2 regions of the Streptomyces sp. NEAU-174 genome follow, and region 2 is predicted to be linked to the other one. Evidence: riboswitches for the same ligand, from Rfam matches in the RefSeq annotation. Region 2 holds a riboswitch; the other holds the start of a gene.
The links. A riboswitch is a leader RNA that binds a small molecule or an ion and turns the genes downstream of it on or off. The one in region 2 is predicted to bind thiamine pyrophosphate.

Region 1 (14,179 bases), on a different contig from region 2:
CCGTACTGCGCCCCGCACCACTCGGCGACCATGGCCGCGCTCGTGGGCGGGGGCAATGGTCTGCCCCGACCCGGCGCGGTCTCGCTCGCCCACCGTGGCGTGCTCTTCCTGGACGAGGCTCCCGAGTTCAGCGGGAAGGCGCTGGATGCTCTCCGGCAGCCCCTGGAATCGGGGCATGTGGTGGTCGCCAGGTCCGCCGGGATGATGCGGATGCCGGCGCGCTTCCTGCTGATGCTCGCGGCCAACCCCTGCCCCTGCGGGCGCCACGGTCTGATGGGCGACGTCTGCGAGTGCTCGCCCGCCACGGTCCGCCGCTATCAGGCACGGCTGTCCGGACCGCTGCTGGACCGGGTGGACCTGCGGGTCCGTGTCGAGGCGGTGAGCCGGACCGAGCTCACCGGGGCGCGTGCCGGGGCGGAGAGCAGCGCGTCCGTCGCGGCCCGGGTCCGGGAAGCCCGGGAGCGGTCCGCCGCCCGCCTCCACGGCACCCCCTGGCGGCTGAACAGCGAGGTGCCGGGCCATGAGCTGCGCACCCGCTGGCAGCCGTCCTCCGGTGCGCTGCGCGAGGCCGAGCGCGACATGGAGCGCGGGCTGCTCACCGCCCGGGGGCTCGACCGGGTGCTGCGGGTCGCCTGGACCGTCGCCGACCTGGCCGGGCACGACCGGCCCATGGCGCCGGACGTCGCCCAGGCGCTGCAACTGCGCACCGGGGTCAGCCGCGGGGTGCCGGTTCCGGCGGGGGAGTGCTGATGCCATCGCCTTCGGCGGGCGGCCGCGGGGCCGTGCCCGCCCTGTTCTCCGAGCCAGGGCAGGGGCAGGGCGGCTGGGACGAGGGCCAGGCACTCCCGGAGGGGCGGGGCGTCCCGGACGAGAGAGACACCCCGGACGAGGGGCAGAGGCTCCCCGAGCGGTGGGGCGTCCCGGACGAGGAGCAGGGGCTGGCCAAGCGGCGGGTCGCTCCGGATGAGGGGCAGGATCTCCCCGAGCGGCGGGGCGTTCCGGACGAGGAGCGGCTGGCGCGGGCGGCGCTCACCCGGCTCGTGGAGCCCGGGGACGAGACCGTGGGGCGCTGGCTGCGCCGCATGGGGCCGGTCGCCCTGTGGCGGGCGCTCACCGGGAAGGGCAAGCCCCCGCCCGGGGCCACCGGGGAGCGGCTTGCCGGATGCGCCCTCCGGGCGCCCGGGGTGGACCCGGTCACGGACCTCGCGCTGATCGCCCGGTGCGGCGGACGGTTCATCTGCCCCGGGGACCTGGACTGGCCCGGTCAGCTCGACGATCTCGGTGACGCTCGCCCGGTCGGGTTATGGGTGCGCGGCGCGGCCGACCTGCGGATGTGGGCGCTGCGCTCGGTCGCCGTGGTCGGCGCGCGGGCTTGCAGCGACTACGGCGCGCATGTCGCGACGTCCCTCGGCGCCGGGCTCGCCGAGCGCGGCTGGGTGGTCGTCTCCGGGGCGGCCCACGGCGTGGACGGCGCGGCTCACCGAGGGGCGCTCGCCGCCGGCGGGGCCACCATCGCGGTGCTCGCCTCCGGTGTGGACGTCCCCTATCCGCGAGCGCACGCCGAGTTGATCGCGCGCATGGCCGAACAGGGCCTGGTGCTGGCCGAGTTGCCACCGGGAGCGCATCCGACGCGCCCCAGATTCGTGCTCCGCAACCGGGTCATCGCAGCCCTCACCCGCGGCACGGTCGTGGTCGAGGCCCAGTACCGCAGCGGATCGCTCGTCACCGCGCGCCGGGCACAACAGCTCGGGCGGTCCACCATGGGGGTGCCCGGACCGGTGACCAGCGGGCTCTCGGCCGGGGTGCATGAACTCCTGCGCGGCGAGGCCGTCCTGGTCACCGACGCCGCCGAAGTGGCTGAGCTCATCGGCGGCATCGGAGACCTCGCCCCGGAGCGGCGGGGGCCGCTGGTCGAGCGGGACCTGCTCGATCCCGTGACGGCACGGGTGCTGGAAGCGTTGTCGGCACGGGGCGGCAACCACCTGCGGGATGTGGCCCGGGAATCCGGGACCGGCTGCGACGAGGCCCTGGGCCGGCTCCATGAACTGCTCGCCCTGGGCTTTGTCGAACGTCATGGCGATCGATGGGAGTTGGTCCCGCCCGTGCGCCGGAGCGACGGCGCACGGCGAGGCGATCCCCCGAATCGGGGCAATCGGGTGAAAGGGTTGAGGCGATGACCGTATCCGCACACCGCCGAGCCGACGCCCTTCGCATACCGCGACGCCTTAGTCACGCTACGCTCACAAGGTTTCCGGCGGAAGCGTACGTCCTCACCCATGTCATGGCAGAACGGCTCAAGGCGACGAATGCCCCAGCACATCTCCGGGTCTGACAGCGCGGCGCCGCCCGCGGCCCGCGGCGCGGTGCACCCTGCCGCGCCCTCATCGCTCGACGAGCTGTGGCGGTCGTACAAGACCACGGGCGACGGCCGGCTGCGGGAGCAGCTGATCCTGCACTACTCACCGCTGGTGAAATATGTGGCCGGCCGGGTCAGCGTCGGGCTGCCCTCCAATGTCGAGCAGGCGGACTTCGTCTCGTCCGGGGTCTTCGGACTCATCGACGCCATCGAGAAGTTCGACCCCGAGCGCGCCATCAAGTTCGAGACCTACGCGATCACCCGGATCCGCGGCGCGATGATCGACGAGCTGCGGGCCCTGGACTGGATTCCGCGGTCGGTCCGCCAGAAGGCCCGGGCCGTGGAGCGGGCGTACGCCACGCTCGAGGCCCAGCTGCGCCGTACCCCCTCGGAGGCCGAGGTGGCCAGCGAGATGAGCATCAGCCTCGAGGAACTGCACGGCGTCTTCAGCCAGTTGTCGCTCGCCAATGTGGTCGCCCTGGAGGAGCTGCTGCACGTCGGCGGCGAGGGCGGCGACCGGCTCAGCCTCATGGACACCCTCGAGGACACCGCGGCCGACAACCCGGTCGAGGTGGCCGAGGACAGGGAGCTGCGGCGGCTGCTCGCCCGGGCGATCAACACCCTCCCGGAGCGGGAGAAGACCGTGGTCACGCTCTACTACTACGAGGGGCTCACGCTCGCCGAGATCGGTCAGGTGCTCGGCGTCACCGAGAGCCGGGTCAGCCAGATCCACACCAAATCGGTGCTCCAGCTGCGGGCGAAACTCGCCGACGTCGGGCGCTGAATCGTCCCTCCGGCATCGCCCTCGGGGCGGCCTCTTCCGTAGAGTGGTCGGGTGCCCAGGATTCGAGCGGCCTCAGTGGCCGAGCACCGGACGATGCAGCGCGCGGCCCTGCTGGAGGCCGCCCGCACCCTGCTGTCCGAGGGCGGCACGGAGGCGCTGACCTTCCCCGCCCTCGCCGAGCGCACGGGACTCGCACGGTCCTCCGTCTATGAGTACTTCCGCTCCCGCGCCGCCGTGGTCGAGGAGCTGTGCGCCGTGGACTTCCCGGTCTGGGCCGCCGAGGTCGAGGCCGCCATGGAGCGGGCCGACGGGCCTGAGGCGAAGATCGAGGCGTATGTTCGCCGACAGCTCGCGCTCGTCGGCGACCGCCGGCACCGCGCGGTGGTGGCGATCTCCGCCGGTGAGCTGGACGCGGGCGCGCGGGAGAAGATCCGGGCGGCCCACGGCGGGCTGATCGCCATGGTGGTCGAGGCCCTCGCGACCCTCGGGCATGAGCAGCCCCGGCTCTCGGCCGTGCTGCTCCAGGGCGTCGTGGACGCCGCGGTCCGCCGCATCGAGCTCGGCGCGGCCGAGGACCCCGAGCGGATCACCGAGGCGGCCGTCGCCATGGCCCTGCGCGGCGTCCGGGGCTGACCGCCCGTCCCTTCTTCCACTGCCACAGCGGGCGCGCGGGGCGCGGCGGACGGCCGGGCGACCTGCCCCAGCGGGCGCGCGCGGGTCGCGACCCGGACGACCGGCGGCCCCGGACGACCCGCACCGGCCCGGGCGACCCAGCCGGAGCCGGGCCCAGAGGGAGGCCGCCACCAGCGCCGCGGCCGTCGGCAGCCGGGTGTCCCCGGCGGGGGAGGCGAGCGCGGAGAGCGTGGGCGCCTCGCGCACCCCGAACACCGGGAGCAGCCGGGACGGCCCGCCCCGCAGCATCGACGGCGGCAGTAGAGACAGCGGATCGAGATAGCGGTCCGCGCGCCGTAGCCCCCAGTGCAGACAGCCCGACCGGCAGTGGAAGGGGCCCGGCGCCACCACGCCGACCACCTGCCCGGCGGCCACCCGTTCCCCCTTGGCCACCGTGGCGCGCACCGGTTCGTAGGTGGTCCGCAGGGGACGGGAGCCGGTCCCGGACACCTCGATCACCAGCACACCACGGCCCGCGACCGGACCCACGAAGCTCACCCGCCCCGGGCCCGCCGCCCGGACCCGCTCGCCCGGGCGCGCCGCGAGGTCGACCCCGCGGTGCCCCGCCGCCCAGGGCGCCGGAGGCGGCCGCCAGCCCCTCAGCACGGCAGGCCGCACCGCGCCCGGCGCACCACCGACCGGCCATGACCGTTCTCCCCCCGGCCTCGACCGTCCCTCGCCGGGCCTCGTACCCGGCTCCGGATCCGCCGCCGCGGCCCGTGCCGCCGGAAGAGGCGACACCAGAAGGAAGGCCGTCGGCACCGACAGCACCGACAGCACAAGAATCACCAGGACACGCGCCCAACCCACCACAAGCCTTCGCATGCCCCCACGATGGCCGGGCGGCCCGAAACGGGTGGATCATGGACGGAATCGGGGGACTACTCACTGGTTGTGGATAACGCCGTCACCCGGCACCGTACCGGTCCCGTACACTTCTTATGGCGATCCGGGTCACCGGATCGACTTCGCACGCCCCGCCACCGGTGCTCCGATCGCGCATCGGTCAGCTCGGTGGCCGCGCCCCTCGGTCCTCGGACGACCCCCGAAAGGGCCCCGTCCGTGGCAGGCGCGCCGGGACGTCAGGAGCGGCGGCCGCCCGGCCGCCGTGGAACCGAGTACCTCAAGGAGTACGGCCATGGCCGTCGTCACGATGCGGGAGCTGCTGGAGAGCGGCGTCCACTTCGGGCACCAGACCCGCCGCTGGAACCCGAAGATGAAGCGCTTCATCTTCACCGAGCGCAACGGCATCTACATCATCGACCTGCTCCAGTCGCTGTCGTACATCGACCGCGCCTACGAGTTCGTCAAGGAGACCGTCGCCCACGGCGGCTCCATCATGTTCGTCGGCACCAAGAAGCAGGCGCAGGAGGCCATCGCCGAGCAGGCGACCCGCGTCGGCATGCCGTACGTCAACCAGCGCTGGCTGGGCGGCATGCTCACCAACTTCTCGACCGTCTACAAGCGCCTTCAGCGCCTGAAGGAGCTCGAGCAGATCGACTTCGAGGATGTGGCCGCCTCCGGCCTCACCAAGAAGGAGCTCCTGGTCCTCTCCCGTGAGAAGGCCAAGCTGGAGAAGACCCTCGGCGGTATCCGCGAGATGCAGAAGGTGCCCAGCGCCGTCTGGATCGTGGACACCAAGAAGGAGCACATCGCCGTCGGTGAGGCGCGCAAGCTCCGGATCCCGGTCGTCGCGATCCTCGACACCAACTGCGACCCGGACGAGGTCGACTACAAGATCCCGGGCAACGACGACGCGATCCGCTCCGTCACCCTGCTCACCCGGGTGATCGCCGACGCCGTCGCCGAGGGCCTCATCGCCCGTTCCGGTGTCGCCACCGGTGACGAGAAGGCCGACAAGGCCGCGGGCGAGCCGCTCGCCGAGTGGGAGCGCGACCTGCTCGAGGGCGAGAAGAAGGCCGACGAGGCCGAGGCCAAGCCGGCCGAGGCCGCCGCGGACAAGCCCGCCGAGGACGCCGCCAAGCCCGCTGAGGACGCTGCCCAGCCCGCCGAGGACGCCAAGCCTGCCGAGGCCCCCGCCGCGGGCACCGAGCAGGGCTGACCACTCAGACGTCACTCAGACGGTGTATGACGGCGGGGGACGGTGCCTGTGGCGCCGCCCCCGCCGTTCACCCGTAGAGCTTTCGACTTTCGAGAAGAGATTCACAGATCATGGCGAACTTCACCGCCGCTGACGTCAAGAAGCTCCGTGAGCTCACCGGCGCCGGCATGATGGACTGCAAGAAGGCGCTGGACGAGGCCGAGGGCGTCGTCGACAAGGCCGTCGAGATCCTGCGCGTCAAGGGCCAGAAGGGCGTGGCCAAGCGTGAGGGCCGCAGCGCCGAGAACGGTGCCGTCGTCTCCCTCATCGCGGACGACAAGTCCTCCGGCGTGCTGGTCGAGCTGAAGTGCGAGACCGACTTCGTGGCCAAGGGCGACAAGTTCGTGGCCGTCGCCGACGCCATCGCCGCCCACGTCGCCAAGACCTCCCCGGCCGACCTGGAGGCCCTGCTGGCCTCCGAGATCGAGGCGGGCAAGACCGTTCAGGCGTTCGTCGACGAGGCCAACGCGACCCTCGGCGAGAAGATCGTCCTGGACCGCTTCGCGCAGTTCTCCGGCGGCTTTGTCGCGGCGTACATGCACCGGACCAGCCCGGACCTGCCGCCGCAGGTCGGCGTCCTGGTCGAGCTGGACAAGGAAGACGCCACGGTCGCCAAGGACGTCGCGCAGCACATCGCCGCCTTCGCCCCGAAGTTCCTCACCCGCGACGAGATCCCGGCCGAGACGGTCGAGAACGAGCGCCGGGTCGCCGAGGCCACCGCCCGCGAGGAGGGCAAGCCCGAGGGCGCCCTGCCGAAGATCATCGAGGGTCGTGTCACCGGCTTCTTCAAGGAGAACGTGCTGGTGGACCAGCCGTTCGCCAAGGACAACAAGAAGTCCGTCCAGAAGATCCTGGACGAGGCCGGTGTCTCGCTCAAGCGCTTCGCCCGTTTCCGCGTCGGCGTCTGAGCCGAGCAGCGAATGACCGGCGACCCCGATAGGGTCGTAGGCAGCCAACCGTCGACCGGTCGGCCGCAGATGTGACGAGGAGGCCATTGCCGCAGAGGTCGTAACAGGACCCGTCCGGCAGTGGCCTTCTTCGTATGTGCACGAGGAGATCTCCAATGAATCACGGCGCGGACGCCAAACAGGCCGCCGATGACAAGAAGGCGCACGGCGCGGTCCCACACGGTCGCTTCCTGCTGAAGCTGTCCGGCGAGGCGTTCGCCGGAGGCGGGGGACTCGGTGTCGACCCCGATGTCGTGCACGCCATCGCCCGCGAGGTCGCCGCCGTGGTCAGGGACGGTGCCGAAATCGCCATCGTCATCGGCGGCGGTAACTTCTTCCGCGGTGCGGAGTTGCAGCAGCGCGGTATGGACCGGGCCCGCTCGGACTACATGGGCATGCTCGGAACCGTCATGAACTGTCTCGCCCTCCAGGACTTCCTGGAAAAGGAGGGCATCGACTCCCGCGTCCAGACCGCCATCACCATGGGCCAGGTCGCGGAGCCGTACATTCCGCTGCGTGCGGTGCGCCATCTGGAGAAGGGGCGTGTGGTCATCTTCGGCGCGGGTATGGGTATGCCGTACTTCTCCACGGACACCACCGCGGCCCAGCGAGCGCTGGAGATCGACGCGCAGGCCCTGCTCATGGGCAAGAACGGCGTGGACGGGGTCTATGACTCCGACCCCGCCCGCAACCCCGACGCGGTGAAGTTCGACGCCCTGGAGTACGGCGAGGTGATCACCCGGGACCTCAAGGTCGCCGACGCCACCGCGATCACCCTGTGCCGGGACAACAAGCTGCCCATCCTCGTCTTCGAGCTCCTGGCCGAAGGAAATATCGCGCGTGCGGTGAAGGGTGAGAAGATCGGCACGCTGGTGAGCGACCAGGGCTCCCGGGCCTGACGGCTCGAACGGGGGATGGACAACGGCCTGCCGGTCGGACACCGTGCAGGAGAAGACGCACGCAGGGGCGAGGCTCTGCTTACTGATAACACCAGGAGCAAGTGGTGATCGAAGAGATCCTCCTCGAGGCCGAGGAGAAGATGGAGAAGGCCGTTGTGGTCGCCAAGGAGGACTTCGCCGCGATCCGCACCGGGCGTGCGCACCCGGCGATGTTCAACAAGATCGTGGCGGACTACTACGGTGCGCTGACGCCGATCAATCAGCTGGCGTCGTTCTCGGTGCCGGAGCCGCGGATGGCCGTGGTCACGCCGTTTGACAAGACCGCGCTCCGCAATATCGAGCAGGCGATCCGGGACTCCGATCTGGGCGTCAACCCGAGCAATGACGGCAACATCATCCGTGTGGTGTTCCCCGAGCTCACCGAGCAGCGCCGCAAGGAGTTCATCAAGGTCGCCAAGGGCAAGGGCGAGGACGCGAAGATCTCGATCCGCAGCGTCCGCCGCAAGGCCAAGGAGTCCATCGACAAGCTGATCAAGGACGGCGAGGTCGGCGAGGACGAGGGGCGCCGCGCGGAGAAGGAGCTCGACGACACCACGGCGAAGTATGTCGCGCAGGTGGATGAGCTGCTCAAGCACAAGGAAGCCGAGCTGCTCGAGGTCTGATGAACGACTCTTCCTGGGGGGCCCCACCAAGCGCCGGACTCCGGGGACCGGGCGGCCAGGGCACCTCCCCCGGCTATGGCTGGGAGGTGCCCACTTCTTCGGCGGGTCCCGCGCATGAGGTGGGTGAGGCGGCGCAAACTCGCCCCATGCCCACCGTGCCCCACGCAGGCGGCGACTCCGGCGAGGCCGCCGACCGTGACCGGGGGGCCGCTCGGCAGAGCGGCCCCCTCTTCCGCGACGAGCGGGAGCCGCAGCCCGGCCCCCGGCAGCCCGCCGGTCGTCGGCCGACGCCCCCCGACCCCGCGCCCGACCCGGCCCCTGCCGACGGCGCGGGCGGCGCCGGCGCCGGGCAGGGCAAGAAGAGCGCGGGCCGGAATCTGCGGGCCGCGATAGGGGTGGGCATCGGCCTCGGTGTGATCATCTTGGCCTCGCTCTTCATCTACAAGCCTGTGTTCGTCGGCGTGGTGGCGGTCGCGGTGGTGGTCGGGCTCTGGGAGCTGACCTCGCGGCTGACCGAGCGCAAGGACATCCGGGTCCCCCTGGTGCCGCTCGCCGTCGGCGGGGTCGCCATGGTCGTCGCCGGCTATGTGCGCGGTGCCCAGGGCGCGGTGGTGGCGGTCGCCCTTACGGCGCTCGCGGTGCTGGTCTGGCGGATGACCGAGCCGCCCGACAACTACCTCAGGGATGTCACGGCGGGCGTCTTCGCCGCCTTCTACGTGCCGTTTCTGGCCACTTTCGTGGCGCTGATGCTCGACACCGACGACGGCCCGTGGCGGGTCCTGACCTTCCTGCTGCTGACCGTGGTCAGCGACACCGGTGCGTACGCGGTGGGCTGGCGCTTCGGAAAGCATCCGCTGGCTCCGCGCATCAGCCCCGGCAAGACCCGCGAGGGGCTGCTGGGCGCGGTGACCTTCGCGATGGTCGCGGGCGTCCTGTGCATGCAGTACCTCATCGACGACGGCGTCTGGTGGCAGGGCCTGCTGCTCGGCCTCGCCGCCGCGGTCAGCGCGACCCTCGGCGACCTCGGCGAGTCCATGATCAAGCGCGATCTCGGCATCAAGGACATGGGCAAGCTGCTGCCCGGCCATGGCGGGATCATGGACCGGCTCGACTCGCTGCTGCCCACCGCCCCGGTGGTGTGGCTGCTGCTGGTGATCTTCGTGGGCGGCGGCTGACCACGCCCGCTCACGGGCCCCGCGCCACTCCCGGCGCGGGGCCCTTCGTACGTCTGCGACACTGGGTGAACCATGCCTAAGCCCGGAGAACTCACCTTCGTCGCGCCGCGTGGGGCCAAGAAGCCCCCGCGGCATCTTGCCGACCTCACGCCCGCCGAGCGCCGGGAGGCCGTCGCCGCCCTCGGGGAGAAGCCCTTCCGGGCAGGTCAGGTGTCGCGTCACTACTTCGCGCGCTATGCCGACGACCCCGCTCAGTGGACCGACATCCCCGCCGCGGCGCGCGAGAAGCTGGCCGCCGGGCTGCTGCCGGAGCTGATGAGCGTGGTGCGGCACATCAGCTGTGACGACGACACCACGCGCAAGACGCTGTGGCGGCTGTTCGACGGCACGCTCGTGGAGTCCGTTCTGATGCGCTACCCGGACCGGGTCACCATGTGCATCAGCTCACAGGCGGGGTGCGGGATGAACTGCCCGTTCTGCGCCACCGGGCAGGCGGGGCTGGACCGCAATCTGTCCACCGCCGAGATCGTGCACCAGATCGTCGACGGGATGCGGGCCCTGCGGGACGGGGAGATCCCCGGTGGCCCGGCCCGGCTGTCCAACATCGTCTTCATGGGCATGGGCGAGCCGCTGGCCAACTACAACCGCGTCGTCGGCGCCATCCGCCGGCTCACCGACCCCGAGCCCGACGGCATCGGCCTGTCGCAGCGCGGTATCACCGTCTCCACCGTCGGCCTCGTCCCGGCGATGCTGCGGTTCGCCGACGAGGGCTTCAAGTGCCGGCTCGCGGTGTCGCTGCACGCGCCCGACGACGAGCTGCGCGACACCCTCGTGCCGGTCAACACCCGCTGGAAGGTGCGCGAGGTCCTGGACGCCGCGTGGGAGTACGCGGAGAAGTCCGGCCGCCGGATCTCCATCGAGTACGCGCTGATCAAGGACATCAACGACCAGGCGTGGCGCGCCGATCTGCTCGGTCGGCTGCTCAAGAGCCACCGGGTGCATGTGAACCTCATCCCGCTCAACCCGACGCCCGGCTCCAAGTGGACGGCGTCCCGGCCCGAGGACGAGAAGGCGTTCGTGGCGGCCCTGGAGGCCCATGGGGTGCCGGTGACCGTCCGGGACACCCGGGGCCAGGAGATCGACGGGGCCTGCGGGCAGCTGGCGGCTTCGGAGCGCTGAGCACCGGCTGATACGGTGCCTGGGCATCGTCGCATCATGCGATCGTCATAGAAACGCACATCCGTACAAGTGAACATTCCGACAGGGGAGCGCTCAGAGCGCTGAGAGTGCGGCACGGCCGCAGACCCTCGGACCTGATCCGGGTCATACCGGCGTAGGGAGTCAGCATCACCATGAACAGCCAGCTTCGGCGTGCCATCTCCGCCGCCCTCCTCGGCGCACTGGCACTGAGCGCGCTCGCCGGCTGCGGCGAGGACACCAAGAGCGGCTCGGACTCCAAGACGGTCACCCTGGTCACGCATGACTCGTTCGCGGCCTCCAAGGCGGTCCTCAAGGAGTTCACCAAGGAGACCGGCTACAAGGTGCGCGTGCAGGCCGGGGGCGACGCCGGAGCCGCCGTCAACCAGGCGATCCTGTCCAAGGGCCACCCCCAGGGCGATGTGTTCTTCGGCGTCGACAACACCCTCCTCTCCCGCGCGCTCGACAACGACCTGTTCACCCCCTACACGGCGAAGGGCCTCGACAAGGTCCCGGCGGCCCTTCGGCTCGACCGGGCCGAGCACCGCGTCACCCCCGTCGACTTCGGCGACATCTGCGTCAACTACGACCGGAAGTACTTCGCCGACAAGAAGCTGACGCCGCCCCGGACGCTGGACGATCTGACCAAGCCCGCCTACAAGAACCTTCTGGTCACCGAGAACGCGGCCACCTCGTCCCCCGGTCTCGGCTTCCTCCTCGCCACGGCCGCGAAGTACGGCGACGACGGCTGGAAGGGCTACTGGAAGAAGCTGCGGGCCAACGGGGTCGAGGTCGTCGACGGCTGGGAGCAGGCGTATTACGACCGGTTCTCCGGCTCGGCCGGCGGCGGCAAGGGCGACCGGCCGCTCGTCGTCTCCTACGCCTCCAGCCCGCCCGCCGAGGTGGCCGACGCCAAGAGCAAGCCCGCGAAGGCCCCCACCGGGGTGGCGACGGGCACCTGCTTCCGGCAGGTGGAGTTCGCCGGGCTGCTGAACGGCGCGGGCAACACCAAGGGCGGCAAGGCGCTGCTGGACTTCCTGCTGAGCAAGCGGTTCCAGGAGGACGTCCCGCTGAACATGTACGTCAACCCGGCGCGCGAGGACGCCGAACTGCCGGAGCTGTTCACCCGATACGGGGTCAGGATCGCCGACTCGGCCACCCTGGCGCCGCAGAAGATCGCCAAGAACCGTGAGTCGTGGGTCAAGACATGGTCCTCGCTGGTCCTGTAGAGCCCCGAGAGAACCGTAAGGCGGCCGACGGTCACCGTAAGGGTGACAGGGCGGACCGCGGCGGCCGTCGCGCGACCGCCCTCCGGCTCGCTCTGATGGCGGTGCCGCTCGCCTTCTTCGCGGTCTTCTTCGCCTATCCCGTGGCCGCCATCGTCACCCGGGGGCTGCGCGTCGACGGGCGGTGGCGGTTCGGTCGGATCTCCGAGGTGGTGAGCGATCCGGCGACGCTGGACGTCCTGTGGTTCACCTGCTGGCAGGCGGTCGCGTCGACCGCCCTCACGCTCGCGGTGGCGCTGCCCGGCGCCTATGTCTTCGCCCGCTTCGACTTCCCCGGCAAGGGGCTGCTGCGGGCCGTGGTGACCGTGCCGTTCGTCCTGCCGACCGTCGTCGCCGGATCGGCCTTCCTGGCCCTGCTCGGCCGGGGCGGGCTGCTGGACGAGCTGTGGGGGGTGCGGCTCGACACCTCCGTCTGGGCGATCCTCCTGGCCCATGTCTTCTTCAACTACGCGGTCGTCGTCCGGACCGTGGGCGGGCTGTGGGCCCAGCTCGACCCGCGCCAGGAGGAGGCCGCGCGGGTGCTCGGCGCGAGCCGGCTCTCGGCCTGGCGCCGGGTGACGCTGCCCGCGCTGGCGCCCGCAGTGGCCGCCGCCGCGCTGATGGTGTTCCTGTTCACCTTCACCTCCTTCGGCGTGATCCAGATCCTGGGCGGCCCCCGCTACGCCACCCTGGAGGTGGCGATCTACCGGGAGACCGCGCAGCTGCTCGACCTCCCCACGGCCGCGGTGCTGACCCTCGTCCAGTTCGCCGCGGTCGCGGCCGTGTTGGCCCTGCACGCGTGGACCGTAAGGCGCCGCGAGAGCGCCCTGCGGCTCGTCGACCCGGGCCGCACCGCGCGCCGCCCGAAGGGCCCGGCCCAGTGGGCGCTGCTGTGGGGCGTGCTGGCGGTGGTCGCGCTGCTGATCGTGACCCCGCTCGCGGTGCTGGCGGAGCGTTCGCTGAACGGACCGGACGGCTACGGCTTCACCTACTACGAGGCGCTGCGGTCCTCCGCCGACAGCGGGGGCACCTTCTTCGTGGCGCCCATGGAGGCCGTCGGGAACTCCCTGTGGTACGCGGCGGTCGCCACCGTCTTCGCCCTCGTCGTGGGCGGTCTCGCCGCCGCCGCGCTCACCCGTAAGGCGGGCAGGCTGGTACGGGGCTTCGACGCGCTGCTGATGCTGCCGCTGGGGACCTCGGCCGTCACGGTGGGATTCGGCTTCCTGATCGCCCTGGACGAGCCCCCGCTGGACCTGCGCGCCTCCTGGGTCCTGGTGCCGCTGGCCCAGGCCCTGGTGGGCGTCCCCTTCGTCGTACGGACCATGCTGCCGGTGCTGCGCGCGGTGGACCACCGGCTCCGGGAGGCGGCGGCCGTGCTCGGGGCGTCACCGTGGAAGGTCTGGCGGGAGGTGGACCTGCCGCTGGTCGGACGGGCCGTGGCGGTCGCGGCGGGCTTCGCGTTCGCCGTGTCCCTGGGCGAGTTCGGGGCGACGGTCTTCATCGCGCGTCCCGACCATCCGACCCTCCCGGTGGCCATCGCCCGCTTCCTGGGCCGGGCCGGACAGCTCACCTACGGGCAGGCGATGGCCCTGAGCACGATCCTGATGCTGGTCTGCGCCGGATCGCTGCTGGCGCTCGAGCGCATCCGCACCGACCGTTCCGGAGAGTTCTGAATGACGCTGCTGCGACTGGACGAGGTGACCGTAAGGTTCGGCCGGCGCGACGCGCTGGACGCCGTGGACCTGGAGGTCGCCGAGCACGAGACGGTCTGTGTGCTGGGCCCGAGCGGAAGCGGTAAGTCCACCCTGCTGCGCGTGGTGGCCGGGCTACAGCGCCCCGACACCGGCCGGGTGTCGCTCGCCGGACGCGACCAGAGCGGGGTGCCCACGCACCGGCGCGGCGTGGGGCTGATGTTCCAGGACCACCAGCTGTTCCCGCAGCGGGATGTGGGCGGCAACGTCGCCTTCGGGCTGCGGATGCGCGGGGTGGGCCGCGCGGAGGCGGACCGCCGGGTCGCCGAACTGCTGGAACTGGTGGGGCTGCCGGGCGCCCAGCGCCGCCCCGTCGACTCGCTCTCCGGCGGTGAGCAGCAGCGGGTGGCGCTCGCCCGCGCGCTGGCCC
Region 2 (14,179 bases):
CAGCACGTTCTCGGGCTTCATGTCCCGGTGGACGAAACCGGCGCGATGGGCCGCCCCGAGCGCGGCCAGCACCGGCTCCAGGATGTCCAGCGCGGCGCGCGGATGCAGCGCCCCGCGCCCGCGGAGCACATCGCGCAGGGTGCAGCCGGAGACGTACTCCATGGCCAGATAGACATGGCCGCCGTCCGCTCCCTGGTCGTAGACGGCGACCACATTGGCGTGCGCGAGTCTCGCGACGGACTTCGCCTCCCGGATGAAGCGCTCGACGAAGGCGGCGTCCGAGGCGAGGCTCTGATGCATCACCTTCAGCGCGAGCACGCGGTCCAGCCGGGTGTCGACGGCCCGGTAGACCGTCGCCATCCCGCCAACGGCGATCCGCGCGTCGATGCGGTAGCGGCCGTCGAGCTCCTGCCCGACGAGGGGGTCCTGGAGGGTCGTATCCACGGGGGAAGTCTACGAGGCGCCGATATCGGCCAGGACCGGCCGCCCCAGGTGGGGCGCGTACTTGCAGCGGAACGGTGACACCGGCGGGTCAGTTGTGCGACGCGGCGGCGATCGCGGCCAGCTCCTCCAGCGCGGAGGTCCAGGACAGCGTGGCGTACTCGGCGTGCTTGGCCTTGGCGTCGTCGGGGACGGCCAGGGCGCGGATACCGCTCTCCGCGAACCGCAGCCGGGTGCCCGGCCCCTCGGGCGAGAGCGCGAACTCCACGAGCGTGGCTTCGCCGGGGTCCGAGGGGGCGTGATCGGGCTCCAGGGCCAGCCGGAAGCGGAAGAGGGCGTCCGGAACCGCCCGCTCGACCATGCCGTGGAACTCTCCGTGCTCGTCCCAGCGGAACCGGAGCCGCCCGCCGGGGTGCGGATCGATCTCGCAGCCGCCGGGGGCGTACCAGGCGCGGATGTGCTCGGGCGTGGTCAGCACCCGCCACACCCGGTCGATCGGCGCCGGTACGTACACCTCGCGCTCGATCCGGTCGTCCACGGTCACGGTCACGGCGACCACCTCCGGCTGTGGGCTGCTCCCTCCCTCCACGGTAGGGCCCCACGGGGGCCCGGACATGGGCGGCCGAGGGCCACGGTTCGGGCAGCGCCCCGAAGGGGCGCGGGGCTGTGTCGATGTGCGGCTCCGCCGCGCGGGGGCGCGACCAGCCACGACGGCGCCGCGGTCGGCCGGCGACGCATCGTGACACTTCCAGCGGAGCGCTCAGCCGAAGGCCGGGCGCTCGGGATCCAGGGCGGCCAAGCCCTCGGCCGGGCTCGACGCCTCGGCGAAGTGGCGGCGCGGGATCCGGCCCGCCCGATGGGCCAGCCGGCCCGCCTCGACCGCGTACCGCATCGCCCCCGCCATCAGCTCCGGCTCCTGGGCCCGGGTGACGGCCGAGGCCAGCATCACCGCCGCGCACCCCAGCTCCATGGCCAGCGCGGCGTCCGACGCCGTGCCCGCGCCCGCGTCCAGGATCACCGGCACGGTGGCGCGCTCGGTGATCAGCTGGAAGTTGTGCGGATTGCGGATGCCGAGCCCGGAGCCGATCGGGGAGCCGAGCGGCATGATCGCGGCGCAGCCGACGTCCTCCAGCTTCCGGGCCAGGATCGGATCGTCGTTGGTGTACGGCAGGACCGTGAACCCGTCGTCCACCAGGGTCTCGGCGGCGTCCAGCAGCTCGATCGGATCGGGGAGCAGGGTGCGCTCATCGGCGACCACCTCCAGCTTCACCCAGTCCGTGCCCAGCGCCTCCCGGGCGAGGCGGGCGGTGAGCACGGCCTCACCGGCGGTGAAACACCCGGCGGTGTTGGGCAGCGGGCGGATCCCGTGCCGGTTGAGCACGGAGAGCACGGACCCCTGCACCGTCGGGTCGAGCCGCCGCATCGCGACGGTCGTCAGCTCGGTGCCCGAGGCCAGCAGCGAGCGCTCCAGGATCTCCAGGCTGGGCGCGCCGCCAGTGCCCATGATCAGCCGGGAGCCGAAGTCGGTCCCGGCGATGGTGAGCGGATCCGACGCGGTGAGCGAGGCGCGGTCGGCGGCGCCGTGGGCCGTCGTGGCGTCGGGGGTGGCAGTGACGGCTGTGGTGGCCGTGGTGGTCGTCGTGGTGGTCGTAGTGGGAGCCATAGGTGGGATCAGCCTCCTTGGACCGCGGTGAGGACCTCGACGCGATCACCGTCGCCGAGCGAGGTCGCGGACCACTGGGTGCGCGGGACAACCGTCTCGTTGACGGCGGCGGCGACACCCGAGGGCGCCTGGGTGAGGGTCGCGACGAGCCGGTCGAGCGTGGTGCCCTCGGGCACCTCGCGAGGCTCGCCGTTGACGGAGACGGTCATGTGTGCTGCTCCTGTGCTGGGGAGTGCGCGGCGCCGGGGGCGCCGGGAGAGGACGCCGCCGGGGGAGCCGCGAAGCGCCGCGGGCTGAACGGCCGGGCCTCCGGGGGGAGTTCTCCGCTGGTGAGGGCCTCGGCCATGACATCGCCGGTGATCGGGGTGAGGAGCACACCGTTGCGGAAGTGGCCGGTGGCCAGCAACAGCCCGGGCAGCGCGGTCGGGCCGAGCATCGGGGCGTTGTCGGGGGAGCCGGGGCGCAGTCCGGCGGACGTCTCCACCAGCGGCAGTTCGGTGATGCCGGGCACCACCTCATGGGCGTCCCGCAGCAGTTCGTACACCCCGCCCGCGGTGACCGTGGTGTCCCAGCCCAGCTCCTCGCTGGTCGCGCCGATGACCAGCTCGCCGTTCTCGCGCGGCACCAGGTAGACCGGCCCGCCGCGCACCACGGCCCGTACGGTCCGGGAGAGGAACGGCGCGTACCGCTCGGGCACCGACAGCCGCACCACCTGCCCCTTGACGGGCCGTACGGGCGGCAGGACGTCCTCAGGAACGCCCGCGAGCCGTCCGCTGAGGCTGCCCGCGGCCAGTACGGTCCGCTCGGCGGCCAGGCGCGTACCCCCAGTGAGCTCGACCCCGGTGGCGCGGTCGCCGTCCAGCAGCAGCCGCTCCGCGCGGTGGCGGTGGAAGGCGACCCCGGCCCGCTCGCACGCGGTGAGCAGGGCCGCCGTCAGCCGCCGCGGATCCACCTGGTGGTCACCGGCGACACGCAGCCCGCCGTGTACGCCCGGCGAGAGCATCGGTTCCAGACGGCGGCATTCACGCCCCGTCAGCCACTCGGACTCCAGCCCGAGCCCCTGCTGGAAGGTGTGGAGTTCGCGCAGATGGGCGCGGTCGTCGGCGTCGAACGCGACGGCGAGCGTGCCGCTCACCCGGTGGCCCACGTCATGGCCGCCGGCCTCCTCCAGCTCCGCCACGAAGTCCGGATAGCGGCGCGCGGAGGCCATGTTGAGGCCGAGCAGGGTCTGCTCGCCGTAGTGCAGCTCGGTGACGGCCGCCAGCATCCCGGCCGCGACCCAGGCGGCTCCGCCGCCGGGCGCCGGGTCGACGAGCGCGGTACGCAGCCCGCGCTGAGCCGCCCGCCAGGCGGTGACCAGCCCGATGATGCCGCCCCCGATGACGAGGGCGTCGTAACGTCCGCCGGTTGGCGGCCCGCCCGAGGTATGAGGTCCGTCGTCGAGACCTGGTGCGTGCGTGGACACGCTGCCCCTCCCTTCGCCGGCATGACCCGGATCAGGTTCGTACGGTCGGAGGCCGTTCCAGCCTCCCTCTCAGCCCGGTCCGCCCGGGCTCCCGCGAGTGCTCTGCCCCGCCACCCTAGTACGCGCCCCGAACCCCCCGAAAGACCAGCCGCCCCCACCCCCTCCAGCGGGCACCCCCAGCGCCAGCTGGGGGACCTTGAGGACCGTGCCCGGGCGGCGGAGCCCCCACAGCCCCAGCGCCCCGCACCCGCAGCCCCTCCGGCGCTTGAGGAGCGGGTTCGGGGGGAGCCCCCGCACTCCCAGCCCCTCCGGCGTTTGAGGAGCGGGGTCCGGGGCGGAGCCCCGGTGGGGGGCGAGGGGGCGGAGCCCCGTCGTTTCGGGGAGGGGCGGGGTGGGGGCTCACCGCCGGAGGCGCCCACAACCCGCACCCCGCCCAGCCCCGCGCCCCCACCCACCCCCCTCCGCCCCCCACTCTGTGTCCGACCTCTCGCAAGCCGCTCTCCAGTCCGCCCCACCAGCCGCAATACAGTGATCGTGTGAGCGATGAGACGACGACGAAGCCGTCCTCGAACGGCCCCGGACAGCGCGTGGTGATCGTCGGCGCGGGCATGGCGGGCGTACAAACCGCCGTCGCGCTGCGCGAACACGGCTGGACCGGGGAGATCGTCCTGCTGGGCGCGGAGCCCCACCAGCCCTACGACCGCCCCCCGCTGTCCAAGGCCGTACTGCTCGGAAAGGCCGAGGGCTCGACGCTCGACGTGGACTTCGTCGGGCTCGGCATCGGCCTGCGGCTCGGCGTCGAGGTCACCGGCCTGCGCCCGGACAAGCGGCTCGTCGAGACCGCGACCGGCCAGCTCCCGTACGACATCCTGGTGATCGCCACCGGCGCCGAGCCGATCCCGCTGCCGGGCAGCGAAGGAGAGCCCGGCGTCCATCTGCTGCGCACGCTGGACGACGCCGAGCGGCTGCGCCCGGTGCTCGCCCGGCAGCGCGAGATCGCGGTCGTGGGGGCGGGCTGGATCGGCGCGGAGTTCGCCACCGCGGCACGCGAGGCGGGCTGCGCCGTGACTGTCGTCGAGGCCGCCGACCGGCCGCTGGCGGGCGCGCTCCCGGCCGAGGTCGCGGCCCCCATGGCGGCCTGGTACGAGGACTACGGCGCCCGGCTGGTCACCGGCGCCCGAGTGGCCTCGGTCGACGAGAGCGGGCTGCTGCTCGGCGACGGCACCCGGCTGCGCGCGGGCGCGGTGGTCGTCGGGATCGGGGCCAGGCCCACCACGGTCTGGCTCGCGGGCTCGGGCGTGGAGCTGGCCGAGGACCGCTCCGTCGCCGCCGACGACCGGCTGCGCACCTCCGCGCCGGACGTCTACGCGGTCGGCGACTGCGCCTCCTTCCCGTCCGCCCGCTACGGAACGCGACTGCTGGTGCACCACTGGGACAACGCGCTCCAGGGCCCGCGCACCGTCGCCGCCAACGTGGTGGGGAGCCGGACGGCGGCCCACTTCCCCGGTGTGGTCTACGACCCGGTGCCGTACTTCTGGTCCGAGCAGTTCGGGCGCTTCGTGCAGTACGCCGGGCACCACTCGGAGGCCGACGAGCTGGTCTGGCGCGGCGATCCGGCGGGCGCTGCCTGGTCGGTGTGCTGGCTGCGCGAGGGCGCCCTGGTCGCCCTGCTGGCCGTCGGCCGTCCGCGCGATCTGGCCCAGGGGCGCAAGCTGATCGAGCGCGGCGCCCGGCTGGACCGGACGCGGGCCGAGGATCCCTCGGTGCCGCTGAAGTCGGCCGTCCTCTGACCGGCGGGCCGACCGCCGGTCGGCCACCGGCCGACGCGCCCGGGGGCGTGGCGGGCGGCCCGCGCGGCGGACGCCCGGCTACCCACTGTCAGTCCCAGATGGCAGGCTTGTTCCGTGACCGAGATTGACGCAAAGATCGATGCTCTCGTCCCCGCCTGGCTCACCCTCCCCGATGTCGCCGAGCGACTGGGGGTCGAGGTGACGCGCGTCCGGCAGCTGGTCAAGGAGGGCCAGCTGATCGCCGTGCGCCGTGGCGAGAACAGGGTCCTTCAGGTCCCCGAGGAGTTCATCGGTGACGGAAAGGTCGTCAAGGGCCTCGTGGGGACCTTGACGCTGCTGAAGGACGACGGCTTCAGTGACGAAGAGATGCTGGAGTGGCTCTTCACCCCCGACCCGAGCCTGCCCGGCACCCCGGCACGGGCGCTGAGCGAGAATCGCGGCACGGAAGTGAAGCGGCGCGCTCAGGCCCTCGCCGTCTGACGGCGTCACCCTGACGCCGCCACCGCCCAGCCTCCGCGGCCTTCCGCGGCCTTCCACAGCCTTCCGTACGGGCTCGTACCCAGCCCGTACGGGGCCTGTACAGGGCTGGTCGTTTTCGCGCGGGCCGCGCGCTTCCGCTATCGCCATCGCCCCTGATCACACCTGATCGCCCCTGATCACATCTGGCGTACGGGCCGGGCTCCACGCTCGGCCCGTACGCCGTCCGACCCTCCGGGGGGAACCCATGCCCACCACCGCTCGCGAGCGGCTGGCCGATGCCCGTCTCTACCTGTGCACCGACGCGCGGAAGGGCCAGGGCGATCTGCCGGAGTTCCTGGACGCCGTCCTGGGGGCGGGGGTGGACATCGTCCAGCTGCGGGAGAAGCAGATGGAGGCGGCCGAGGAGCTGGAGCACCTCCAGGTCTTCGCGGACGCCTGCCGCCGGCACGGCAAGCTGCTGGCCGTCAACGACCGGGCCGATGTCGCGCATGCCATCGGCTCGGACGTGCTCCATCTGGGCCAGGGCGATCTGCCGGTGCCCGCGGCCCGCGCGATCCTCGGCCAGGACGTACTGATCGGGCGCTCCACCCATGCGGAGGCGGAGGTGGACGCGGCTGCCGTCCAGCCCGGTGTGGACTATTTCTGCACGGGCCCCTGCTGGCCCACCCCCACCAAGCCGGGCCGCCCCGCCCCGGGGCTGTCCCTGGTGCGCTACGCCGCCGCGCTGGGCACGGAGCGGCCGTGGTTCGCCATCGGCGGAATCGACGCCTCCAACCTGGATCAGGTCCTGGAGGCGGGCGCCCGCCGCATCGTCGTGGTCCGGGCCATCACGGCCGCCGACGACCCGGCGGGGGCCACGGCGGAGCTGGCGAAGCGGGTCCGCGCGGCGGCCTGACCAAGCGCTCCGCCGGAAGTGTCGCGATGCGTCGTCGGTCGACCGCGGCGCCGTCGTGGCAACCGCCCCACGACCCGGCCCGGCTCTTCACCTGGGATTCACCCACCTTTCATCCGGCCCGGCCCGTCCGCCGGTCGAAGGCGTACGGATCTGTCCGCACTGCGGACAGGAAGCTGGCAAAACCCCCATATCTCCGAGGTCGGGTGGGCGTAGCCGGGCCGGGTGGATAGCCTGCACATATGGCCCTAGGCACCGCTTCCACCAGGACCGATCGCGCCCAGACCGTGCGCGATCTTCTCGCGTCGGGCGAGCAGTCGTATTCCTTCGAATTCTTCGCCCCCAAAACGGCGAAGGGCGAGCAGACGCTGTGGAACGCCATCCGCAGGCTGGAAGCCGTCTCGCCCACCTTCGTCTCCGTGACCTACGGAGCCGGCGGTTCCTCCCGCGAGGGCACCGTGCGTGCCACCGAGCGCATCGCGACGGACACCACGCTCACCCCCGTCGCCCATCTGACCGCCGTCAACCACTCCCGGGCCGAACTGCGCAACATCATCGGGCAGTACGCCGGCGCCGGGATCCGGAACATGCTCGCCCTGCGCGGCGACCCGCCGGGCGATCCCCTGGGGGAGTGGGTCCAGCACCCCGACGGTCTCGCCTACGCCGCCGATCTGGTCCAGTTGATCAAGGAGTCCGGAGACTTCTGCGTCGGCGTGGCCGCGTTCCCCGAGATGCACCCGCGCTCGACGGACTGGGACACCGACATCCGTCACTTCATCGACAAGTGCCGCGCGGGTGCCGACTTCGCCATCACGCAGATGTTCTTCTACCCCGAGGACTATCTGCGGCTGCGCGACCGGGTCGCGGCAGCGGGCTGTACGACACCCATCATCCCTGAGATCATGCCGGTCACGAACGTCAAGCAGATCGAGCGGTTCGCGCAGCTCAGCAACGCGGCGTTCCCGCCCGAACTGGCTGAGCGGATCCTGGCGGTGAAGGACGACCCGGCGGCTGTACGCTCGATCGGGATCGACTACGCCACGAAGCTGTGCGCGCGGTTGATGGCCGAGGAGATCCCCGGGCTGCACTTCATTACCCTGAACCACTCCACGGCGACGCTGGAAATCTACGAGAATCTGGGACTGCATCAGCGGTCCTGATGACGGCAGCCGACGGGCGGCCGCATTGAGAGGGGCGGGCATGGGCTGGACGGTCCTCTACATCGCTTTCGGCGTCGTCGCGCTGTGGCTGCTCGGAGAGGTCCTCTTGCAGTACAAGGCGCGGCTCCGCTGGCGGCTGCTGGCCTTCGTCGGCTTCCTGGGCGTGGTCGTCGGTGTGCTGATCCCGTCCGTTCCGGTGATCGGGGTGGGCGCGATCGCCTTCGCCATCGGCCAGACGTATGTGACGCTCTCCTTCCGGCGCGGTTTCGCGGCGGGCTGGGCGCTGCGCGGCGGGCTGCCGGGGCTGCTGGGGCGCGAGGGGAAGAGCATCCGGCCGGACGACGCGGACAAGGAGCCGATCCTGGAGGTCTCCGACCTGGAGGCGGTCCCGGCGGCGCAGCCGGAGCCGCCCACCTACCAGCCGCAGCCGATGCCCGACGACACCGGTGAGTACGGCGTCTACGAGGAGCCGTCGCCCTTCACCCCGGCCTCGGGCGCGTACAGCGAGGCGGCGGCGGACGGCTACAGCGCGTACGAGACGTACGGCGGCTACGGGGCGCAGCAGGACCACAGCCAGGGGCAGGGCCACGGCTACGGCCAGGACGTCTACGCGGACCAGATGGGCCAGGCCGGGCAGTACGGCTATGGGAACGAGGCGTACGCGGCCTACGGGCAGGACCCGTACGGCGGCGCCCAGCCCCAGGCCCAGCCCTACGACCAGCAGGGTTACGACCAGCAGGCGTACGGCCAGCAGCAGTACGCCGACCAGTACGCGGCCTACGGCCAGCAGGATCCGTACGCCGCGACCTACGGCGGCGGCGACCACTGGGCGGCCGAGGCTGGCTACGCCTCGCCGGACCCGGCGTACGACGTGATGCAGTCCGGCGGGCCCTGGGTGCCGCAGCAGCGCGAGGGCGACGAGGCGCCCCCGGCGGACCAGCAGGCGTACCCGTACCAGCAGCAGCACCAGGGCCAGAACCAGGGTCAGCACCAGGGCTATCCCCAGGGCTTCGACGAGCAGTACCGCTACTGAGCTTCGCCGACGGGTGGGTGCCGCTCCCGGGAGCGGCACCCACCCGCGCGTTTCGGGGCCCGCGCTACTGGGAGCCGCTACTGAGAGCCGCGCCAGTCCCCGCCCTCGACGATCAGCCCGGCCACCAGCGCGCCCGACATCCCGGCGTGGGCGAGCCCGCCGCCCGGATGGGCCCAGCCGCCCGCCAGATAAAGGCCCGGCATCCGGGTGGCATTGGCGGGCCGCAAAAACGCGCCGTCCGCCCCGGCGAGCACCGGGGCCGGAACGCCGCCGCCCCGGGCGCCCGTCTCCGCCGCGGTGTCGGCGGGTGTGCGGACCTCATGCCACAGCAGCCGCCCCCGCAGCTCCGGTATCGCCGCCTCGGCGGCCGTGATCAGCCGCTGGGCGTCCTGCTCCGCCGCCGCGCCGTCCGTCCAGTCCACCGGGCCGTGCGGGGCGACCACGGCGGTAAGGGTGACGGCCTCGTGCTCCGCGTCCGGGCGCACCGCGGGGTCGTCCGGGCGCAGCACGGTCACGGTGGGGTGGGAACAGGGCTCGCGGAGCCCCTGGCCGTCGCCGAAGACGGCGGTCAACTCCGCGTCGCGGTCCGGGGCGTGGACCACGGTGCGGTGCGCGGTGCCCTCGGGGCGGGCGCCGCGCAGCGCCAGAAAGACGGTCAGCCGCCCCGGTGTGCCGCCGCCGGCGCCGGACTCCGGCCGCACATCCCCCTCCCGCCAGGGCCGCTGCCCGCCGAGCAGCGGGGGCAGCAGCGCGGGGTCGATGCCCGAGACCACCGCGTCGGCCTCCGTGACGCTGCCGTCGGCCAGCTCCACTCCCGCCGCACGGCCGTCCTTCTCCACGATGCCGGTGACCTCGGCCTCGAAGTGGAACTCCACCTTCCGCTGACGGCAGCGCTCATGGAGGGCATCGGCGAGCGCCCGCATCCCCCCGCGCACATACCAGGTGCCGAACGTCTGCTCGATGTAAGGCAGCACGGTGGCCGCGGCGGGGGCGGAGCGCGGGTCCAGGCCGTGCGCCAGCACATGGCTCTCCAGGAGGGCCGCGACGCGCGGATCCCCCAGCTCACGGCTGGCCACCTCGGCGAGCGTGGGCGGCCCGGCGGGGCCGCCCCGGCGGAACAGGCCGCCGAGCCGGCCGCGCCGCGCGGGGGCGGCCGGATAGGGGTCGCGGCCCAGGACCCGCCAGTCGGCGCGCAGCGGCTCCTCCAGGAGCGGCCTGCGGGTGGCGTCCCACACCTCGCGCGCCCGGTTGACCAGATCGCTCCAGCGCTCGCCCGCCCCCGCGCCGAAGGCGCCGTCCAGCGCCTGGAGCACCCCGGCCCGGGAGGCGTTGGGCAGCCGGACGTCCGTGCCGTCGGCGAAGAGGTGCCGGCTCGCCGGGTCGACCTGGACGAGCTCGACGCTCTGCTCCAGGGTCCGCTTGCCGGTCTTCACGAACAGATCCCGGTGGACGGCGGGCAGATGCAGCAGCCCCGGGCCGGTGTCGAAGCGGAAGCCGTCCCGCTCGAAGCGGCCGACCCCGCCGCCATGGGTGCGCCCGCGCTCGTACACCACCACCCGGTGGCCCGCCACGGCCAGCCGGGCGGCCGCCGCCATGGCGCCCATCCCGGAGCCGATCACCACAATCCGTGCCATGACCGTGACTTTATCCGCCCCCACCGACAGCCGGGTCACCGTGCCTGGGGACGAGCGCGCACGGCTGAGTACGCGTACTCAGCCGGGGAGATGAGTAGCCGCGCGGATGGGCCGCCACCTGCGCGGACGAGAGAGTGGAGCACACGGAAGGGCACGCGTCGCACCGCCGGCACGGGGCGGCGGAACGGCGCGGGCCCGGACGAAAGGTGGGAGTCACCGGGAGTCTCCGGACCAGGAGTCTCCAACGGGGGAAGTACGGGGGAGCTACGGGGGGAGGCGCTGTTCCGGTCAGGTCGACGAAAGTCGGTCTGCCGGAACAGCGCCTTCTGCTTTCACCCCGAGGCCACGGTCCCGCCGACGCGGCCCTGGAGCAGCCGTGACAGCGCCGCGTGCACATCCTCCAGCGACCGCTCCGGCTGATAGGACTGCCAGTCCAGCGCCGCCACCAGCACCATCCCGAACAGCGCAGAGGCCGTCAGCGGGATGTCGATGTCCTCGCTGAGCTCGTGCGCGGCCACCCCGGCCCGCAGCTCGGCCTCGATCACCGCTATGGCCTGCTGCCGGACCATCATCAAGGTGGACTGCCAGGCGCGGTTGGTGCGCCACAGCTCGGCCACGTACAGCTGGGTCAGCGACGGATAGCGGGAGATGAAGTCGAGCCCGGCCCTGACCATGGCGTCCAGCGCGTCCACATGGCTGCCGCCGCGCTCGGCGTTCTCGTCGGCGGCGGTCTGGAGCGAGGCGGTCAGCAGCTCGATGCCGTGCCGCAGCAGCTCCTCGAAAAGCACGGTCTTGCTGGCGAAGTTGTAGTAGACCGTGCCTTTGGCCACCCCGGCCCGCTCGGCGATCTCGTCCACCGTGGTGGAGGAGAAGCCCTGTTCGGCGATGAGGGTGACCGCTGCCTCGAAGAGTTTCTGCCGGGTGGCCTGGCGGCGCGTGCTGCTGCTGTCCATGGCGCCGATTCTGCCCGTTGTCGATGTTATCCCGCTCACAGGCTCAGTTCCGGGTGCAGCCGGTCCACCGTCCACACCTGTCGGCGCCGCGCCGACCACGCGGTGAGCGCCAGGGCGGCCGCGGTGAATCCGAGGAGCACTCCGCAGGCCAGCCACACCGGGCCGAGCCCGCCGCCGGTGATCAGCCGGCGCAACCCGTCCACCACGTAGGTCATCGGCAGGAAGGGGTGGATGGCGTTGAAGAAGCGCGGACTGGTCTGCACCGGATAGGTGCCGCCCGCCGAGGTCAGCTGGAGCATCAGCAGGGCCAGCACCAGGATCCGGCCGGCCGGTCCGAAGCGGGCGTTCAGCCACTGCACGATCGCCGCGAAACAGGCCGTCACCAGCATCAGGAAGCCGAGCGTGCCCGCGGCCCGCACCATCTCGAGGCCGATCGCCCAGTGCAACACCGCCATCAGCGCCAGCGTCTGGAGCACACCGATCGCGGCGACCGGCAGCCAGCCCGCGAACGCGATCCGCCAGGAGGACGCGCCCGCCGCCAGCGCGCGCCCGTTGAGCGGCTGGATCAGCATGTAGGCCACCATCGCGCCGACCCACAGGGAGAGCGGGATGAAGTACGGGGCGAAGCCCGTGCCGTAGTTGGGCGCCTTGTGCAGCGCCTGGTTGACCAGCCGCACCGGATCCGACATCACCTCCGTACGGGCGTCCCGGTCCTGCTTGCCGTAGTCGGGGATCTTGCCCGCGCCGTCGTGCAGACCGCCGGAGAGCTTCCCGGAGCCGTCCACGAGCCGGTACATCCCGCCGCCCAGGGTGTCCGCGCCGCCGCGCGCCTTACCGACGCCACTGTCGAGGTCGGAGGCGCCGGTCTTGGCGGTGCTCAGCCCGGTGTGCAGGGTTCCGGCGCCCTTGGCGACCTTCTGCGCCCCGGAGTTGAGGGTGTTGATCTTCCGTACGGCGGAGTCGAGGTCGGTGTCCAGATGCGGGGCCTTCCGCGCGAGCCAGAGCGCCTGGTCGTGCAGATCGTCCAGATGGCCGCCGAGGGTGTCGAGTTGGCCGGTGTGGTCCTGGACCAGCTTGTTGACGTCCTCTGCCACATCGGCGGCGGTGCCGGCCGCCGCCACCGACTTCTTCAGCGCGGGGCAGTCCGGGTCGGTGGGCACCGCACCCTCGCAGCGGGTCCGGTAGTCGGCGGCGAGGTCGTCGGACGCCTTACGGGCCTTGGTGGCCGCCGTGGAGGTCTTCTCGGGCAGGGTGTCGAGGTTGTCGGACGCCTTCTGGGAGGCGTCGGCCACCAGTTGGGAGATGTCCCCGATCTCCTTGCCGTGCTCCTTGAGGAACGGGCGGACCTTGGCCGCCACGTCGTTGACCTTGTCGGACAGGGACTGGGTGCCGTCGGCGACCCCTCCCGCGCCGGTCTCGAGCGTCCCGGAGCCCTTGTAGAGCGTGCCGAGCCCGGACTTCAGATCGCGGCTGCCCTCCTTGGCCTTGGCCAGGCCCTTGGCGAGGTCGTCCGCGCCCTTCTTGGCCTTGCCGATGCCCTTACCGAGCTTGTCGGCGCTCTTGGCGGCCTTCTCCGTCTCGCCGTGGATGTCGGCGAAGGAGATGAAGATGTTGTCGTAGAAGCCGCGGGACGCCTTGGTGGAGGCCGCGGCGCGCACCTCGGAGAAGACCGAGCGGGAGATCTGGCCGACGATGTAGTTGTTGGCGTCGTTGGTGCGCACCTTGAGGGCGCCGGTCTCCGGGGACTTCCCCGAGCTGGAGGCGATCTGCCGGCTGAAGTCCGAGGGGACGGTCAGCGAGAGGTAGTACGTGCCGTTCGCGACGCCCTTACGGGCCTCGGCGGCGCTCGTGGGGTGCCAGTCGAAGGTCTCGCTGTGGAGCAGCTTGTCGGTGATGTCGTCGCCCGCGGTGAGGTGCTTGCCCTTCACGGTGGCGCCGGTGTCCGAGTTGACGAGGGCGACTGGGATCTTGTTCAGCTTGCCGTACGGATCCCAGAAGGACCACAGGTACAGCGCGCCGTAGAGCAGCGGCAGCAGGAGCAGGGCGGCGAGCGCCGCGCGCGGCAGCTTGCCCCTTCCGAACCGCTTCAGCTCAAGCGCGGCGAGTTTCGGCGAGCGCATCCGCCGACCCCTCCTCGTTCTCGTCGTGTTCGTGTCGGTCGGCGGCGGGCGCGTCGGCCTTCCGGGTCTCCCGGGCCTTCTCGCCGCTCTCGGCGGCGCCGGTGCGCGCGGTGCGGACCACGACCGCGCCGGGCGGGGCCTGGCTGCACACCGCGAGGACCGTGGTGCCGTCCGCCGCGATCTCCCGCAACAGCGCCCAGGCGCGGTCACGGTCGGCGTCCGAGAGCTTCAGGTCGGCGTCGTCGACGGCCAGCAGCCGCGGCCGGGCGATGAGCGCGAGCGCGATCGACAGCCGCAGCGCCTCCAGCCGCTCCAGGTCCCGTACGGCCGTACGCGGCCCCTTGGGCAGCGTGTCGAGGTCCAGCCCGGCGGCCGTGAGGGCGGCGTCGATCGCGGCCCGGGACGCGGCGGCCCGATCCCGGCGCGGGCGCAGCAGCCCGCGCGGGGAGTCGGCGAACCGGCGTCGCAGCAGGGCCCGCTCGCGCAGATGCTCGGCGACCGTGAGCACCGGGTCGAGCTCGGTGACGCCCGGCACATGCGCGAGCGCG

Region 1: it holds a riboswitch for thiamine pyrophosphate, as region 2 does, so the genes downstream of both, ACT2CW_RS09580 (thiamine ABC transporter substrate-binding protein) here and thiO (glycine oxidase ThiO) in region 2, are expected to answer to the same signal.

What each region holds. Positions count from the first base shown of each region.
Region 1 covers NZ_JBQTCE010000003.1:49,607-63,785, reverse strand. The annotation lists gene ACT2CW_RS09635 (YifB family Mg chelatase-like AAA ATPase) at 1-750, shown strand, start outside; gene dprA (DNA-processing protein DprA) at 750-2,177, shown strand; gene whiG (RNA polymerase sigma factor WhiG) at 2,307-3,140, shown strand; gene ACT2CW_RS09620 (TetR/AcrR family transcriptional regulator) at 3,234-3,773, shown strand; partial or broken gene ACT2CW_RS09615 (peptidoglycan DD-metalloendopeptidase family protein) at 4,143-4,637, opposite strand; gene rpsB (30S ribosomal protein S2) at 4,951-5,874, shown strand; gene tsf (translation elongation factor Ts) at 5,985-6,821, shown strand; gene pyrH (UMP kinase) at 6,977-7,759, shown strand; gene frr (ribosome recycling factor) at 7,864-8,421, shown strand; gene ACT2CW_RS09590 (phosphatidate cytidylyltransferase) at 8,421-9,596, shown strand; gene rlmN (23S rRNA (adenine(2503)-C(2))-methyltransferase RlmN) at 9,669-10,775, shown strand; TPP riboswitch at 10,849-10,953, shown strand; gene ACT2CW_RS09580 (thiamine ABC transporter substrate-binding protein) at 10,949-12,022, shown strand; gene ACT2CW_RS09575 (ABC transporter permease) at 12,118-13,731, shown strand; gene ACT2CW_RS09570 (ABC transporter ATP-binding protein) at 13,732-14,179, shown strand, end outside.
Region 2 covers NZ_JBQTCE010000005.1:192,338-206,516, reverse strand. The annotation lists gene pknB (Stk1 family PASTA domain-containing Ser/Thr kinase) at 1-444, opposite strand, end outside; gene ACT2CW_RS16590 (SRPBCC domain-containing protein) at 533-991, opposite strand; gene ACT2CW_RS16585 (thiazole synthase) at 1,202-2,104, opposite strand; gene thiS (sulfur carrier protein ThiS) at 2,113-2,313, opposite strand; gene thiO (glycine oxidase ThiO) at 2,310-3,485, opposite strand; TPP riboswitch at 3,561-3,674, opposite strand; gene ACT2CW_RS16570 (NAD(P)/FAD-dependent oxidoreductase) at 4,178-5,359, shown strand; gene ACT2CW_RS16565 (Rv2175c family DNA-binding protein) at 5,474-5,839, shown strand; gene thiE (thiamine phosphate synthase) at 6,084-6,734, shown strand; gene metF (methylenetetrahydrofolate reductase [NAD(P)H]) at 6,974-7,891, shown strand; gene ACT2CW_RS16550 (hypothetical protein) at 7,932-8,924, shown strand; gene ACT2CW_RS16545 (phytoene desaturase family protein) at 9,002-10,558, opposite strand; gene ACT2CW_RS16540 (TetR/AcrR family transcriptional regulator) at 10,891-11,511, opposite strand; gene ACT2CW_RS16535 (YhgE/Pip family protein) at 11,547-13,631, opposite strand; gene ACT2CW_RS16530 (ATP-binding cassette domain-containing protein) at 13,603-14,179, opposite strand, start outside.